2 regions of the Sulfitobacter guttiformis genome follow, and region 1 is predicted to be linked to the other one. Evidence: riboswitches for the same ligand, from Rfam matches in the RefSeq annotation. Region 1 holds a riboswitch; the other holds the start of a gene.
The links. A riboswitch is a leader RNA that binds a small molecule or an ion and turns the genes downstream of it on or off. The one in region 1 is predicted to bind thiamine pyrophosphate.
Positions count from the first base shown of each region.

Region 2: another riboswitch for thiamine pyrophosphate. It lies ahead of thiB (thiamine ABC transporter substrate binding subunit); the one in region 1 lies ahead of thiD (bifunctional hydroxymethylpyrimidine kinase/phosphomethylpyrimidine kinase).

Region 1 is NZ_RAQK01000001.1:1,085,252-1,091,776, reverse strand. It holds gene thiS (sulfur carrier protein ThiS) at 1-140, opposite strand, end outside; gene C8N30_RS05345 (FAD-dependent oxidoreductase) at 130-1,110, opposite strand; gene thiD (bifunctional hydroxymethylpyrimidine kinase/phosphomethylpyrimidine kinase) at 1,107-1,922, opposite strand; TPP riboswitch at 1,986-2,084, opposite strand; gene C8N30_RS05335 (hypothetical protein) at 2,090-2,821, opposite strand; gene C8N30_RS05330 (isoprenylcysteine carboxyl methyltransferase family protein) at 2,767-3,264, opposite strand; gene C8N30_RS05325 (type III polyketide synthase) at 3,264-4,328, opposite strand; gene C8N30_RS05320 (hypothetical protein) at 4,600-5,379, shown strand; gene secE (preprotein translocase subunit SecE) at 5,459-5,656, shown strand; gene nusG (transcription termination/antitermination protein NusG) at 5,881-6,414, shown strand.
Region 2 is NZ_RAQK01000001.1:1,442,635-1,449,159, reverse strand. It holds gene C8N30_RS07215 (DMT family transporter) at 1-615, opposite strand, end outside; gene C8N30_RS19295 (DM13 domain-containing protein) at 687-863, opposite strand; gene C8N30_RS07210 (hypothetical protein) at 1,303-1,683, shown strand; gene aroC (chorismate synthase) at 1,754-2,857, opposite strand; TPP riboswitch at 2,949-3,048, shown strand; gene thiB (thiamine ABC transporter substrate binding subunit) at 3,083-4,060, shown strand; gene C8N30_RS07195 (thiamine/thiamine pyrophosphate ABC transporter permease ThiP) at 4,036-5,607, shown strand; gene C8N30_RS07190 (thiamine ABC transporter ATP-binding protein) at 5,594-6,286, shown strand; gene C8N30_RS07185 (6,7-dimethyl-8-ribityllumazine synthase) at 6,283-6,525, opposite strand, start outside.

The sequences.
Region 1 (6,525 bases):
GTCGCGCGCATGGCGGCGGGCACAAAGCTGCCGTTCAAGGCTGTCGCCACCCGCGCTTCGCCCCAACCCAGCTCGGCAAGTGCAGTATCCAGATTATTTGACGCGATCTCGCGGACTTCACCGTTCACTTCAATCTTCATGGAATAGGTCTCCCCTTACACCAGTTAAAAGAAATTCTGCCGCCTGTTCAGCCAATGCAGGTGCCATTAAGTAGCCGTGTCGAAACAACCCGTTGAGGTGCAAAACTTGGCCGCGTCGCACGACACGTGGCACGTTGTCGGAGAAGGCCGGTCGCAGATCCGCCCCTGTTTCGACGATCGCGGCTTCGGCAAATCGTGGATCTAGGGCATAGGCTGCTGATAATAACTCCAGCGCCGATCGTGTTGTTATGGGGCCGCGTGCCTCGCTCTCGATTTGGGTGGCGCCCAGCATGAACAATCCACCGGCACGCGGAACCACATAAAGGGGATGGCGCGGATGCAGCAGGCGTACAGGGCGGTTCAGCGTAACTTCGTCCGTTTGCAGAATGATCATCTCTCCGCGCACGCCACGCAAGCCATCCAGACTCTCAGCGGCCGCCAGCCCGCGACAATCAATTATCAGTCCGGTAATGTCCCGCGGGTGCAGATCGGCAATCTCGACGCGAACGCCCGATGCTTCGAGGCTGTCGGCTAAATCAGTGAGGGCCTGTCGCGGGTCCAGATGTGCCTCGCCCTCAAAGAAAAGCCCACGTTTATGGCAGCCTTCCAGATCAGGTTCGAGAGATGCAATTGCGGCTGCGTCGCAGACCGTATGGCCGCTGGTGCGCGCGGCGAAACGGCCCAATTCGGCACGGTCCCTGTCGGGTGCAAGGACCAGTGTACCACGTTTATAAACATTTGTGACGCCCTGCCACAGTGATGCTGCTAACCGTCCGTGGCGCATTACGGGCGGCTCTGCCGTGGCTCCTTCGCATTCCGGAGCAAGCATTCCGCCCGCCCACCACGAACAGCTATGCCGCCCTGCCGCGCCGGTCCGGTCCAGCAATCTTGGGCGAATACCGCGCAAAAGGCATGACCGTGCGGCCCACAAACCTGCTACGCCAGCGCCAAGGATGGTTACATCTGTCATTGCGGGAAACCTTCACAGGTCCAAAGCGCATGGAAGTGATGGACAGGGCCATGGCCATTGCCAACGTCCAGCAGATCCGCAGCCGCAATGGCTGCCTGCAGATAGGCATGGGCCTTCCTGACGGCGTCTGGCAGGGGCATCCCGCGCGCGAGCCCTGCGGCAACCGCCGCTGACAGCGTGCAGCCCGTGCCATGTGTATTGCGTGTGGCGTGCCGTGGAGCTGACAGCCTGATCACATCATCTTTCGTAATCAACAAATCAACGCAATTTTTGCCGCTGGTATGCCCCCCCTTCATCAAAACCGCACGGGGTCCAAGGGCTAGAAGCGTACGTCCTTGTTCCAGCATTTGATACTCGTCCACCGCTTCGTCTGTTCCCAGCAGGCATGCGGCCTCCGGCAAGTTCGGGGTCAATAGTGTGGCCAAAGGCACCATGCGCGCGCGCAAGCTATCGACAGCCTCTACTGCCAAAAGGACATCACCCGACTTAGCGACCATCACAGGATCAAGGACAATCGGCACCGCGCTATTGGCAAGCCTGCCTGCCACAGCATCAATCGCGTCCGCATCGCCCAGCATGCCGATTTTTACCGCTGCTATCGCTAGATCGCCAAGGACTGCATCTATCTGGGCGCAAATCATGACAGGGGACAGCGTTTCGACGGCTGTGACCGCACGGGTATTTTGCGCAGTCACTGCCGTGATCACACTGGCGCCATAAACGCCTAAAGCGCTGAAAGTCTTGAGATCGGCCTGAATGCCCGCGCCGCCACCACTGTCGGAGCCCGCAATCGTTAGTGCCTGAGAAAACATAGCAGCCCCATTTTGCAAAAGGGCCAGCAGCATAGAAAACAGGAGGGAAATATGGCATTAATGCCAAAGCTTTACTCCGTTCCCTACGCCGGAATGACCCGGATCAGGTTCGATGGGTCAGCTTTCGCCTCTCAGCCTTGTCAGGCACCCCAACGGATGCACCACGTCTAGCGGTAAGAAAAATCCGTGTCAAATATTTTGGAATTGCATTTCTTCCGGAGTTGCACCGGCTGTAAGGTTTCGAACAGGAGCACTTTTGCCCTGTGATTATGTTTAGATCGCAGGCCAAAAGTCGGCGAATTTTCCGAAGTTTGTGGATATAGTGTAGCTGCTGAATTGGGGATGCCGATATTACAGTCTGTCAGCGAATTGTCGAGAAATGTCGGAAGGCCGGTGTTTATTTCCTTGAAGGCGGTCAGGTCAGTACCGAAATCATCCGGAATTTCGTACGTGAAAAGAGGCTTGCCCGAAGGGGCATCCGCTTCCGGTGGCGAACGTAGGATAAAAGGAGAAGCAACTGCTGCTACACCCTCCAGAAATTCCAGATCGAGCGTAAGATCGCGCAGATCCGACATCTGGGGCGCAGTGAAAGCGTGTTCGGCTTTTACCAGTATTAAGACGGTGCCGAGCGGCGGAGACTGGTCCTTTTCATACGCGCGCTGGGCATCTGAAAGGGGGCTGTCAGACAAGAACACACGGTGGATGTCATCGTCGAATGTGACGCGGGGAACGCTTGCGCCAATCAAAATGGTCAGGACCAAAATGAATGTGGCTACGATCTTGGGAAATGTCAGTGCCGCCAATCCAATCTTTTGCGCACCAAAACCGATTCCCGAAAACACTTCTACGTCGCTCTGAATGGGGCCAAAGCGTTGTGCTCGATCCGGATCCGGACCCACAACATAGCTGCATTGAGTATTGTGAATATCACCGCAACCCAGCCAAGCCCAATTACCATTGGTGCCACGATGATCTCGGCCACGACAAGCATGTAGTTGGGATGAGCAAAATACTTGAAAGGACCCCGGACAACGAGCGGTCCTTCGAGGACAATGATCCGAGTGGTCCAGCGTCTGCCCAGACTGCCCAATATCCAAAGGCGCAATACTTGCAGAACTGCAAAAGCACCGAGCCAAGTCAAGTCTACCGCCTCGTCATATCCGAAAACTACCAAACAGGTGATCCATGCAGTGTGCATCGCAACCATTACCGGATAATGTGCGGCCCCAACCTCATAAGCCCCTTTGGGCAGGAGCTTTGCGGTGTTTCGTTTTGCAATAACCAGTTCGCTAAGGCGCTGGATAATGATGAAGGCGAGAAACAGAAAGGTTGCTGTTTGCATCATGCGGCCTGCGCGCTGACCTGAAAGGGAAGGAAGGATGCAGTGAATCCTGGACCCAGAGCACATGACATCATCTGGCCCGTGTGGCCTGCTTGCAAAACGGCCTTTATCACAAACATGACGGTGGGGGCCGACATGTTTCCCGTAGTGCGCAGTGTGTCCCGCTCGGCATCGAGGGATCCATGCTCAAGGTGAAGTGCGTCTTCTATAGCGTCTACTACTTTTGCACCGCCCGGGTGACAGACGTAGCGGTCAATTTGAACATGATCGAGATCTGCTGCTTCGAGGGCGCCCTTTGTGGCTACCGCGAATTCTGCCGAAACAAACGCGGGAATAGAGCGGTCAAATACCACACCGAATCCTGCCTCGTCTACATCCCAGCCCATGATATCGAGTGTATCCGGCCAGATTTTTTGGTGACCCCGCCCCAGCGTTACAACATTCCCCGCCGCAGGCAAATCGGTACAAATACACGCGGCAGCAGATCCATCACCAAATAGAACGGTTGCGATGATATCCGCATTTTGCAGGCGGTCTGCGCGGAAGGAAAGGGAGCATGCCTCTACCACAACCAGCAAAACCTTGGACCCCGGACGCCCCGCAGCAAGTATCTGTGCTGTCGATAACCCCGATACGCCCCCTGCACAGCCAAGGCCGAAGACTGGAACCCGCATGATGTCCTCGCGAAATCCCATTTCGCCGAAAACCTGTGCCTCTAACGAAGGTGTCGCGATCCCTGTGGAGGTCACTGTAACAACGCAATCGACCTCGGCACCCGACCAGCCCGCGTCTTCGAGCGCGCGCTGTGCGGCCGCTATAAACATGCTCTTTGCGCCGCTTATGAAGGCGGTGTTGCGGTCTGACCATCCGTGTTCGGCGGAAAACCAGTCAATCGGCACAACCGAGTATCGTCTGTCGATACCCGCGGTTTCAAAGGTTTTTGAGAGTCGGTCAAATTGTGGGTACTTTTGACTGAATATGACTGCGGCGCGCTCCTTTACCTCCGACTGGGTGAGGCAATGGGGCGGGAGGGCGGTCGAAAGACCGTGTAAATAAACTGACATCAAAAAACCTTTTAATCTAAAAACCCGACGTGTCGCTTTGATGATCCAGTTGAAGATACGAGATTTAGCTAGTGCAGCACGGCCTAGGCTTATTTAACGCATGAAATGGCAATCCGTACCTCCTGGTGTTTCCGGCACAATGCGCCCGAAAGAATCGCATTGGAGGCTGCCTGAAAACAATGCCATTTTAGCGTCACATCCTCTTCATTGAAGTGCCGTAAAAGGCCCGCATACCAGCCGGTAATGATCTTCGGGCAATTGGTATGAGTAGATGACAGCAGCACCTAAAACATCACCCCAGCATAGCGAAGCAGCTGAAACAGGGCTTGATGAGCAATCATTAAGTGCGATCCGGTCGATTTTAACCGAGGAGACGCCTGTCCAAAGCCGTACACCTGTGCATGCCGCTGCCAAGGCAGGTGAGGTTCACGTCGACGAGGCACCGTTGGAGGCGAGAACTCCGACACGCGTCCGTCGAAAGGCCGACACCCTGCCCGAACTCGAGCGGCCAGATGATTCAGTTCGTATCGACCCCATCCGGAAGAAACGCTGGTTTTCCTTTCGGCGCAAGGGCGCGGCGATTGTGCGCAGCGCGCCATTAAAATCAAAACAGAGGGAATCAATGGTAAAGCCGTCCCGAACCAGCCCTCTTGTCGACCGTATCCGCGGCTATCGGCCCACAGCGGCGCATATCGCGCTGGCGGGCTTTGCCTTGTTGGTGCTTTTGCGGCCCTGGCTGATTCTTGGTCTCATGCTGGTTCTTGTATTTATAACGGTAGGCGTCTTTTTGATCGCCGGATATGATGGATTCTGGCACGGTGTGGTTAAGGCAAATCGCTGGTATGCCAGCCGCAGGCCCGCGCGTGCTGCCGTGTTGCACGCGCGTCTTGACAGATTTGCCATGCGCTGGGATGCCGTGCTCGACCGCTTCCCCGAAGGGACGGTTGATGGCTTTTATCTGCCGGACTTTGGTGACTTGGCCACAGCCGACGCGCGTCACGACGAAGCGCTAAAGCGACGTTTGGCGAGTTTGAATGAAAAAAGCGCCTAGCCTTGGTGGCATTTGAAGTCTTGAAACACGGCTCTTCTGCGGCTAAGTGCTGTTCCAGCGATAATTCAGGATGTATTCCATGGCCATGACCAATCCGCTTCAGTTCATTCAGCAAACCCGCGCAGAAGTCGCAAAGGTTGTCTGGCCAACGCGCCGCGAGGTGATGTTGACCACAGTGATGGTCTTTATTCTCGCTGCGTTGACGGCTGTGTTCTTTGCGTTGGTTGATATTGTGATCCGCGGCGGGCTCCAGTACGTGCTGACTATGTTTGGCTAATGCCGGCTACAGCTATGCGGTTGAAGGTTGTTTGACCTCAAATATCTTTTCCAACACTTGAATCCCAAGGGCGCGTGGGCTAGTCCGCAGATCTGTTCTGTGGCGCGTATGATTTGATTCGAGTTACGCATTGATATTCGTTGCAGGCGGCTGGGGCTTTTGCCCCTTAGTGTTTTTAGGAATTCGCAAGTGCTCAGCACTTAGGACAAGGACGGAAAGATCAAATGGCAAAAAGATGGTATTCGGTCAGCGTCCTGTCGAACTTCGAGAAAAAGATTGCCGAGCAGATCCGCACCACAGTTGCTGAGCAGCAGCTTGAGGACCAGATTGACGAAGTACTGGTACCAACCGAGGAAGTGATCGAGGTTCGCCGCGGCAAGAAGGTGACGACCGAGCGTCGCTTCATGCCAGGATATGTTCTTGTACACATGGAAATGTCCGACCGCGGTTATCACCTGATCAATTCCATCAATCGCGTGACCGGCTTTCTGGGCCCTCAAGGGCGCCCCATGCCGATGCGTGATGCTGAGGTAACAGCGATCCTTGGCCGTGTCCAAGAGGGTGAAGAGACACCGCGGACCCTCATCCACTTCGAGATCGGGGAGCGCGTCAAAGTTGGCGATGGCCCGTTTGAAGACTTCGACGGTATGGTTGAAGAGGTCGATGAAGAGAACCAGAAGATCAAGGTTATGGTTTCTATTTTTGGCCGCGAGACACCCGTCGAGCTGGACTTTACTCAGGTAAACAAACAAATCTGATTGGCGCGCGCTGTGCGAACGGGTGGTTCAGCGCTTTGTCGCCATTCGTCTGCAGCGCCTTTGCCCTCTGGGGCAGCTATGAGTTCTATCGGTCGTTCCCCTGTTTCGGGT
Region 2 (6,525 bases), 360 kb from region 1:
CGAAAGGCAGGTGGCAGTCAGTGAAAAGTAAAACACGATGGCAGCCGTGTGTTCGGTCTGGACCAGCTTTCGCACATGGATCTGTACCAATGCACGCAACACAGATGCGGCCAGCACCATCAAGGCGCTTATAGTGGCCGTGCGTGTAACCGCATCCGCCTCGAGTGAAAGGCGCGGTGCCAGCACAATCAACACGCCGATCAGCCCCAAAGCCACTGCGGACAATCGAAATAGACGCACTCGCTCGCCCAGCAGTACTGCAGCAAACAGGACGGTAAACATCGGTGTGGCATAGCCGATTGCCGTCACTTCGGGCAGGGGCAGCAGGCCAAGGCCGCCAAAGGTAAGCGCCATGGCCGTGGTGCCGAAGATGCCGCGCCAGACATGGCCCACGAAGTTCTGGGGGATCAGACCGGTACGCAGATCATGCTGTTGCCAAAGCCACAGAATGATCACGGGAAAAGCAAAGACGGAGCGAAAAAAGACGGCCTGCGGCGGTGGAACAGTTTCCGAGGCGCTTTTGATCAATGCCGCCATTACCATGAACAAAAAAAGAGAACACAGCCTGAGTGTGATCGCCGTGCCCGGCCTGTTTGCTGTCATGTTCTGCGCCATGATTTTATGTGCGCCCTTGGGCCAAAAAGATCAAGCAGGCAGCAACTGTGCAAGCCGCTGCCCGCGCAACATTATTTCAGTAACGCAACACCGAGGGGCACGGCGAATTGGTCCCACCAGATGTAGATCTCGTTGAGGCCGTCTACGTTAACCAATGCGGGCACGATAAAACTTTGATCGCCTTTGACGGAGTTGAGAGCACCGACACTGGTGCCCCTGACATACGCGCCATCTTTTTCGACGTCCACGCTTGGGTCAGGGGCGCCATCAAGCGGGAAGCCGTCACTAAGGGTGGTGGTGTATGAGCCATTTGCATTTTTCGAAACTGCGATACAGCCTGTCGTAATATGATCGCTTGCGGCGCCAAAAGTACCAGTTGGATCGGCGGCGGTAAACGTAGGTGCAGCGAGCGCGATAGACAGGACAAGCAGGGCAGAGGAGATAGGCCCTATAAGTAGGTTCCTTGTTCGGATTTATATTTATGTATCAAACCCTCTTTGGAGTTAGGAGCCGAATGTTGCAAAACGCAGCTGCGTGATTTTTGTATCGGTTGGTTCAAAATAAGACTGAGGTTAGTTTAAGGCACGGCCGAGAGAGTTCGACGAAGTCGAGGCGATCCGCAAGGCGACAGATGTCTTTTGGCGGCATGGCGATCAGGATGCTTCCCTCCCAGACTTGCTGGAGGGAATGGGGCTGACGCGGGGCGATCTATATAAGGGGTTCAAAGACAAAAAAACCTATCTGCGTGTGCTTGAGTATTGCGAAAGCAAAGCTGTGGCGGATGCTTTTACCCTGCTGGTTGGCCAGCCCGGTGCAGATGACGTTGAACGCATTGTGGCGTTGTTTGACAGTATTTCAATCGCGGCCCTGCGCGGGGAGCACAGAGGCTGTTTTCTGCGCACCGCAGCGAGTGGCGGGAGATGTAGACCCGATATTTCGGGGGCCGTGCTTCTTAAGATGCACGGTGGATTTGTGCGGCCTCTCCAGCACATACGATACTACCGGAAGTTGAAATCACGCGCCTCGCGGGTGTTCTGGTTCCGCAGTATGCCGGGTTGCGGATGCTAGTCCGCTCACGATTGCCGTAGGGTATATTGGAGCAGTTGGTGCAAGGTATACCACATATTCTAAGCCGCCCCTAACCGATGTGCCCGCGATTTGTACCAATCTGGCCGCGGTGCAGCAGAAGGTGGTCAAGAATAACACAAGCCATCATCGCTTCGCCCACAGGCACGGCGCGAATACCAACACAGGGGTCATGGCGACCTTTAGTAATAATCTCGGTTTCCTCGCCCTGTTTCGTGATTGTCTTACGGGTGGTGAGGATTGACGAGGTGGGCTTGACCGCAAAGCGGACAACAATGTCCTGACCTGTACTGATCCCGCCCAAAATCCCGCCAGAGTGGTTGGAGGAATAGCGCGGCTGACCGTCATCCCCCATGAAGATTTCGTCTGCGTTAAGCTCTCCGGTTAGCATCGCGGCGGACATGCCCTCGCCAATCTCGACGCCCTTGACGGCGTTGATGCTCATCATTGCGGCGGCTAGATCGGTATCGAGTTTGGCGTAGACTGGCGCGCCGATCCCTGCCGGTACGCCGCGTGCGGTGACTTCGATTATCGCACCTACAGAGGACCCTGATTTACGCAGATCATCGAGATAGGCTGACCAATCGGTCGCGGCCTGCGCATCGGGTACCCAAAACGGGTTTTGCGCAATCTGGTCCCAGTCAAAGGCATCGCGGTTGATCTTGTTAGGGCCCATTTGCACCATGTAGCCTGTGATCTGGACATTCGGGGCAATCGCTTTGATCGCCTCACGGGCCAGACCGCCTGCGGCTACGCGGCTAGCCGTTTCGCGCGCCGAGGAACGCCCGCCGCCGCGATAATCCCGCACACCGTATTTCTGGAAATAGGTAATATCGGCATGACCGGGGCGAAACTTATCCTTGATGTCGCCATAGTCCTTGGAGCGTTGATCGGTGTTCTCGATCATTAGTTGGATTGGTGTGCCGGTCGTGACGCCCTCGAAGGTACCGGACAGAATCCGTACCTCGTCTGCCTCACGGCGCTGAGTAGTGTATTTGTTCTGGCCTGGTTTGCGCTTGTCGAGCCAGTGCTGGATCATTTCAGGCGTGACCTCGACGCCAGGAGGGCAGCCATCGACAGTTGCCCCCAATGCAGGGCCGTGGCTTTCGCCCCAAGTGGTCACGCGGAAAAGATGGCCAAAGCTGTTCATCGACATGGGAGGTCTCCTTTGCACACTGCCTTAGCGGGCGAGCGGCAGTGCCTCAAGTGGTTTTGGCTTGCCAAAGGGACGCGCCCCTCCTAACCCTGTTCATACCTCGGGGAGCACCTTTGTGCTGAGATTGCGAAAGCTGACCCGTCGAACCTGAACCGGTTAACACCGGCGGAGGGAAGGTCTGGACATACTTCCATCACCTCTCTGCGCCGCAATTTGGAGGATGCGATGAAGTATCTCACGTTTGCGACTGCAACACTGGCGGCGACCGCTGCATTGGCGGAGACGCCCGAACTAGTTGTCTATACCTATGACAGTTTTGTGAGCGAATGGGGGCCAGGTCCTGCAATCGAAAAAGCTTTTGAAGAGACCTGCGGCTGCGATCTCAAGCTTGTCGGTCTCGGGGACGGGGCCGCACTTTTGGCTCGGCTTAAGCTGGAAGGGGAGCGCTCTGATGCGGATGTGGTGATGGGTCTTGATACTTCCCTGATCGCGGCGGCAAAAGAAACAGGTCTGTTTGCAGAGACTGCGGTAGAGGCGGAATATACACTTCCCATTGCGTGGGCGGACCCTGTTTTTGCTGCATATGACTGGGGCTATTTCGCGTTTGTCCACAACAAGGATCTGATCCCGCCTGCGAATTTCACAGCGCTGGGTGAAAGTGATCTGAAGATCGTTATTCAGGATCCGCGGTCCTCGACACCCGGTCTGGGTCTGCTGATGTGGGTGAAAGCAGCGTATGGCGATGATGCGCCGGCAATCTGGGACGGTCTGGCCGACAATGTCGTAACCGTGACAAAAGGCTGGTCGGAAGCTTACGGCCTGTTTCTGGAGGGCGAGGCCGATATGGTTCTGAGCTATACAACCTCACCTGCCTACCACCTGATTGCGGAACAAGATGACGGCAAAGCGGCAGCGGCATTTGACGAAGGTCATTACATGCAAATCGAAGTTGCGGGCAAACTGGCGGGAACGGACCAGCCCGAGCTAGCCGATTTGTTTCTGAACTTTATGGTCGGTGAGGCGGCTCAAACGATTTTGCCGACAACGAACTGGATGTATCCCGCTGTGACACCTGCGGGAGGGCTTCCCGAAGGGTTTGAAACGTTGATTGTTCCGGCAAAAGCGTTGCTGACGCCAGTCGACGAAGTGCCTGCAGTGCGTGAGGAGGCTTTGGCCGAATGGCTCAAAGCGCTGTCGCAGTAACCGGCGCTTCAATCAGTCCAAAGTCGGGGTTCAGCGCGGCACTGATTGTGCTGTCGTTGATCCTGCTTGCACTGGCAGCTGTCGCGAGCCGTGCGGAGTTGGGGGTTGGATTGGGGCCGAGCGATTGGGCGGCTGTACGGTTCACAGTTGTGCAGGCAGCTTGCTCATCTATCCTCTCCTGCATCCTTGCAGTGCCGGTGGCGCGGGCACTTGCACGGCGACGGTTCGTCGGGCGCGGGGTGCTTGTCACACTTCTGGGCGCCCCTTTCATTTTGCCGGTAATTGTTGCTGTGCTGGGGCTTTTAGCGGTTTTTGGGCGCAATGGATGGGTAAATGCGGGGCTGGAGGGGCTGGGCCTGCCTACGGTATCAATTTATGGACTACAGGGTGTTGTACTCGCCCATGTGTTTTTCAACATGCCCCTCGCAACGCGCCTTTTGTTGCAGGGGTGGCAGGGTATTCCCGCAGAGCGGTTCCGCCTCGTAGCGCAGCTGCGGCTGTCGCCGCGTGCAGTGTTTCGGGCAGTCGAGATGCCGATGCTGATGCAGGTGGTGCCTGGGGCCTTGGCGCTCGTGTTTGTGATGTGCCTGACCAGTTTTGCTGTGGCACTGACGCTGGGGGGCGGTCCGCGGGCGACCACGATCGAACTGGCGATTTATCAGGCTTTCCGGTTTGATTTTAATTTAGGGCGAGCGGCGCTTTTGTCCCTCGTGCAGTTGGTGCTGGCGGGCAGTATCGCGATGATCGCACTCTGGCTGGTGCCAAGGGTGCGCGTCGGCGGCGGTCTGGACCGAATTATGCCGCGATGGGACGCACGTGGCGGGGCGCAGCGCGCGGGCGACGCGGTAGTCATCTTCCTCGCGGCCCTGTTTTTGATGTTACCGCTGTTGGCGCTGGTCTGGCGTGGGCTTCTGGGGCTCCCTCAGATGCCGGTCGCAGTCTACAGCTCTGCAGGGACATCGATTGCCGTGGCGCTCGCGAGCATCGCATTATTGCTTTTTCTTGCGCTGCCTATGGCGGGTTGGATTGCCGGGCGCAGGGGTGTTGGTGTGGAGGCTGTAGGCCTGTTGGGTCTGTCTGCTTCGCCGCTGATGATTGGAACGGGGTGGTTTATTATGATCAACCCTTATGCCGATCCGTTTGACTTTGCACTGCCGGTGACGGTTCTGGTCAACGCTATGATGGCATTGCCGTTTGCCTTGCGCATTCTGGTGCCGCCGATGCGCGATACAGTGGCACAATACGGGCGGCTAAGCGCGATGCTGGGTATTCGGGGTTGGCGGCTGTGGCGTGTTCTGCTGTTGCCGAGGCTGCGCGCGCAGATCGGGTTTGCTGCGGGTTTGACGGGGGCGCTCTCGATGGGAGATTTGGGAGTGATCGCTTTATTTGCGGATCCGGAGCGCGTGACACTGCCCTTGCAGATGGTGCGCCTGATGGGCGCTTACCGAATGGACGCAGCAGCAGGGGCTGCGCTTATCCTCCTTGCGCTGAGCCTAGGAATTTTTTGGATATGTGACAAAGCGGGGCGCTGGCATGCTGAGGCTTGAGGATGCGCTGATTGCGCAAGGCGATTTTTTGCTGAGGGCTGATCTGACGCTGGAGGCGGGGCGAAAGTATGCTGTCATTGGGCCCTCTGGCGCTGGAAAATCCACGCTGCTTGCAGCGCTGTGCGGCTTTGTGCCGCTGACCTCGGGGCGCATGTTGTTCGAGGGCGAGGATATCACTGATGCTGCCCCTGGTGCGCGCGCCATGACGATGTTGTTTCAGGACAACAATCTGTTCCCGCATCTCAGCGTTGCGCAGAATGTCGGACTGGGAATGCGGCCTGATCTGCGGCTCACGGCTGAGCAACGTCAGGTGGTCGAGACTGCTTTGGAGCGTGTGGAACTGGCGCAGTTCGCGGGTGTTAAACCTGGACTGCTTTCAGGAGGACAGCAGAGTCGTGTGGCGCTGGCGCGTGTGCTGGTTCAGGCGCAACCGCTGGTGCTGCTCGATGAGCCGTTTGCGGCGCTGGGACCGGCGTTGCGCAATGAGATGCTGGATCTGGTGCAAGAAATGGTGATGCAGACGGGGGCGGCAATGGTCATGGTGACCCATGCACCCGAAGATGTGCGGCGCATCGCGGACGAAGTAATTTTTGTCGAGGGTGGTCGCGCAAACAGTCCGCGTCCAGTGGCAGATCTGATGGACAATCCACCACCGGAATTGCGGGCCTATCTGGGCTAGGTTCGGGCGGTTATCGCCAGAGCGGCGCGCGCGGCTTCACGTCCTTTTTCTACAAAATGCGCACGATAGATCGTATTGTGGTGATCTGTTTCTTGGTAGTGATGCGGTGTAAGCGAGACAGACAGGACGGGTACGCCAGTATCGAGGCCGACCCGCATGAGGCCGTCGACCACCGCCGCGGCAACAAAATCATGGCGGTAGATGCCGCCGTCAACCACGAAAGCGGCGCAAATTATGGC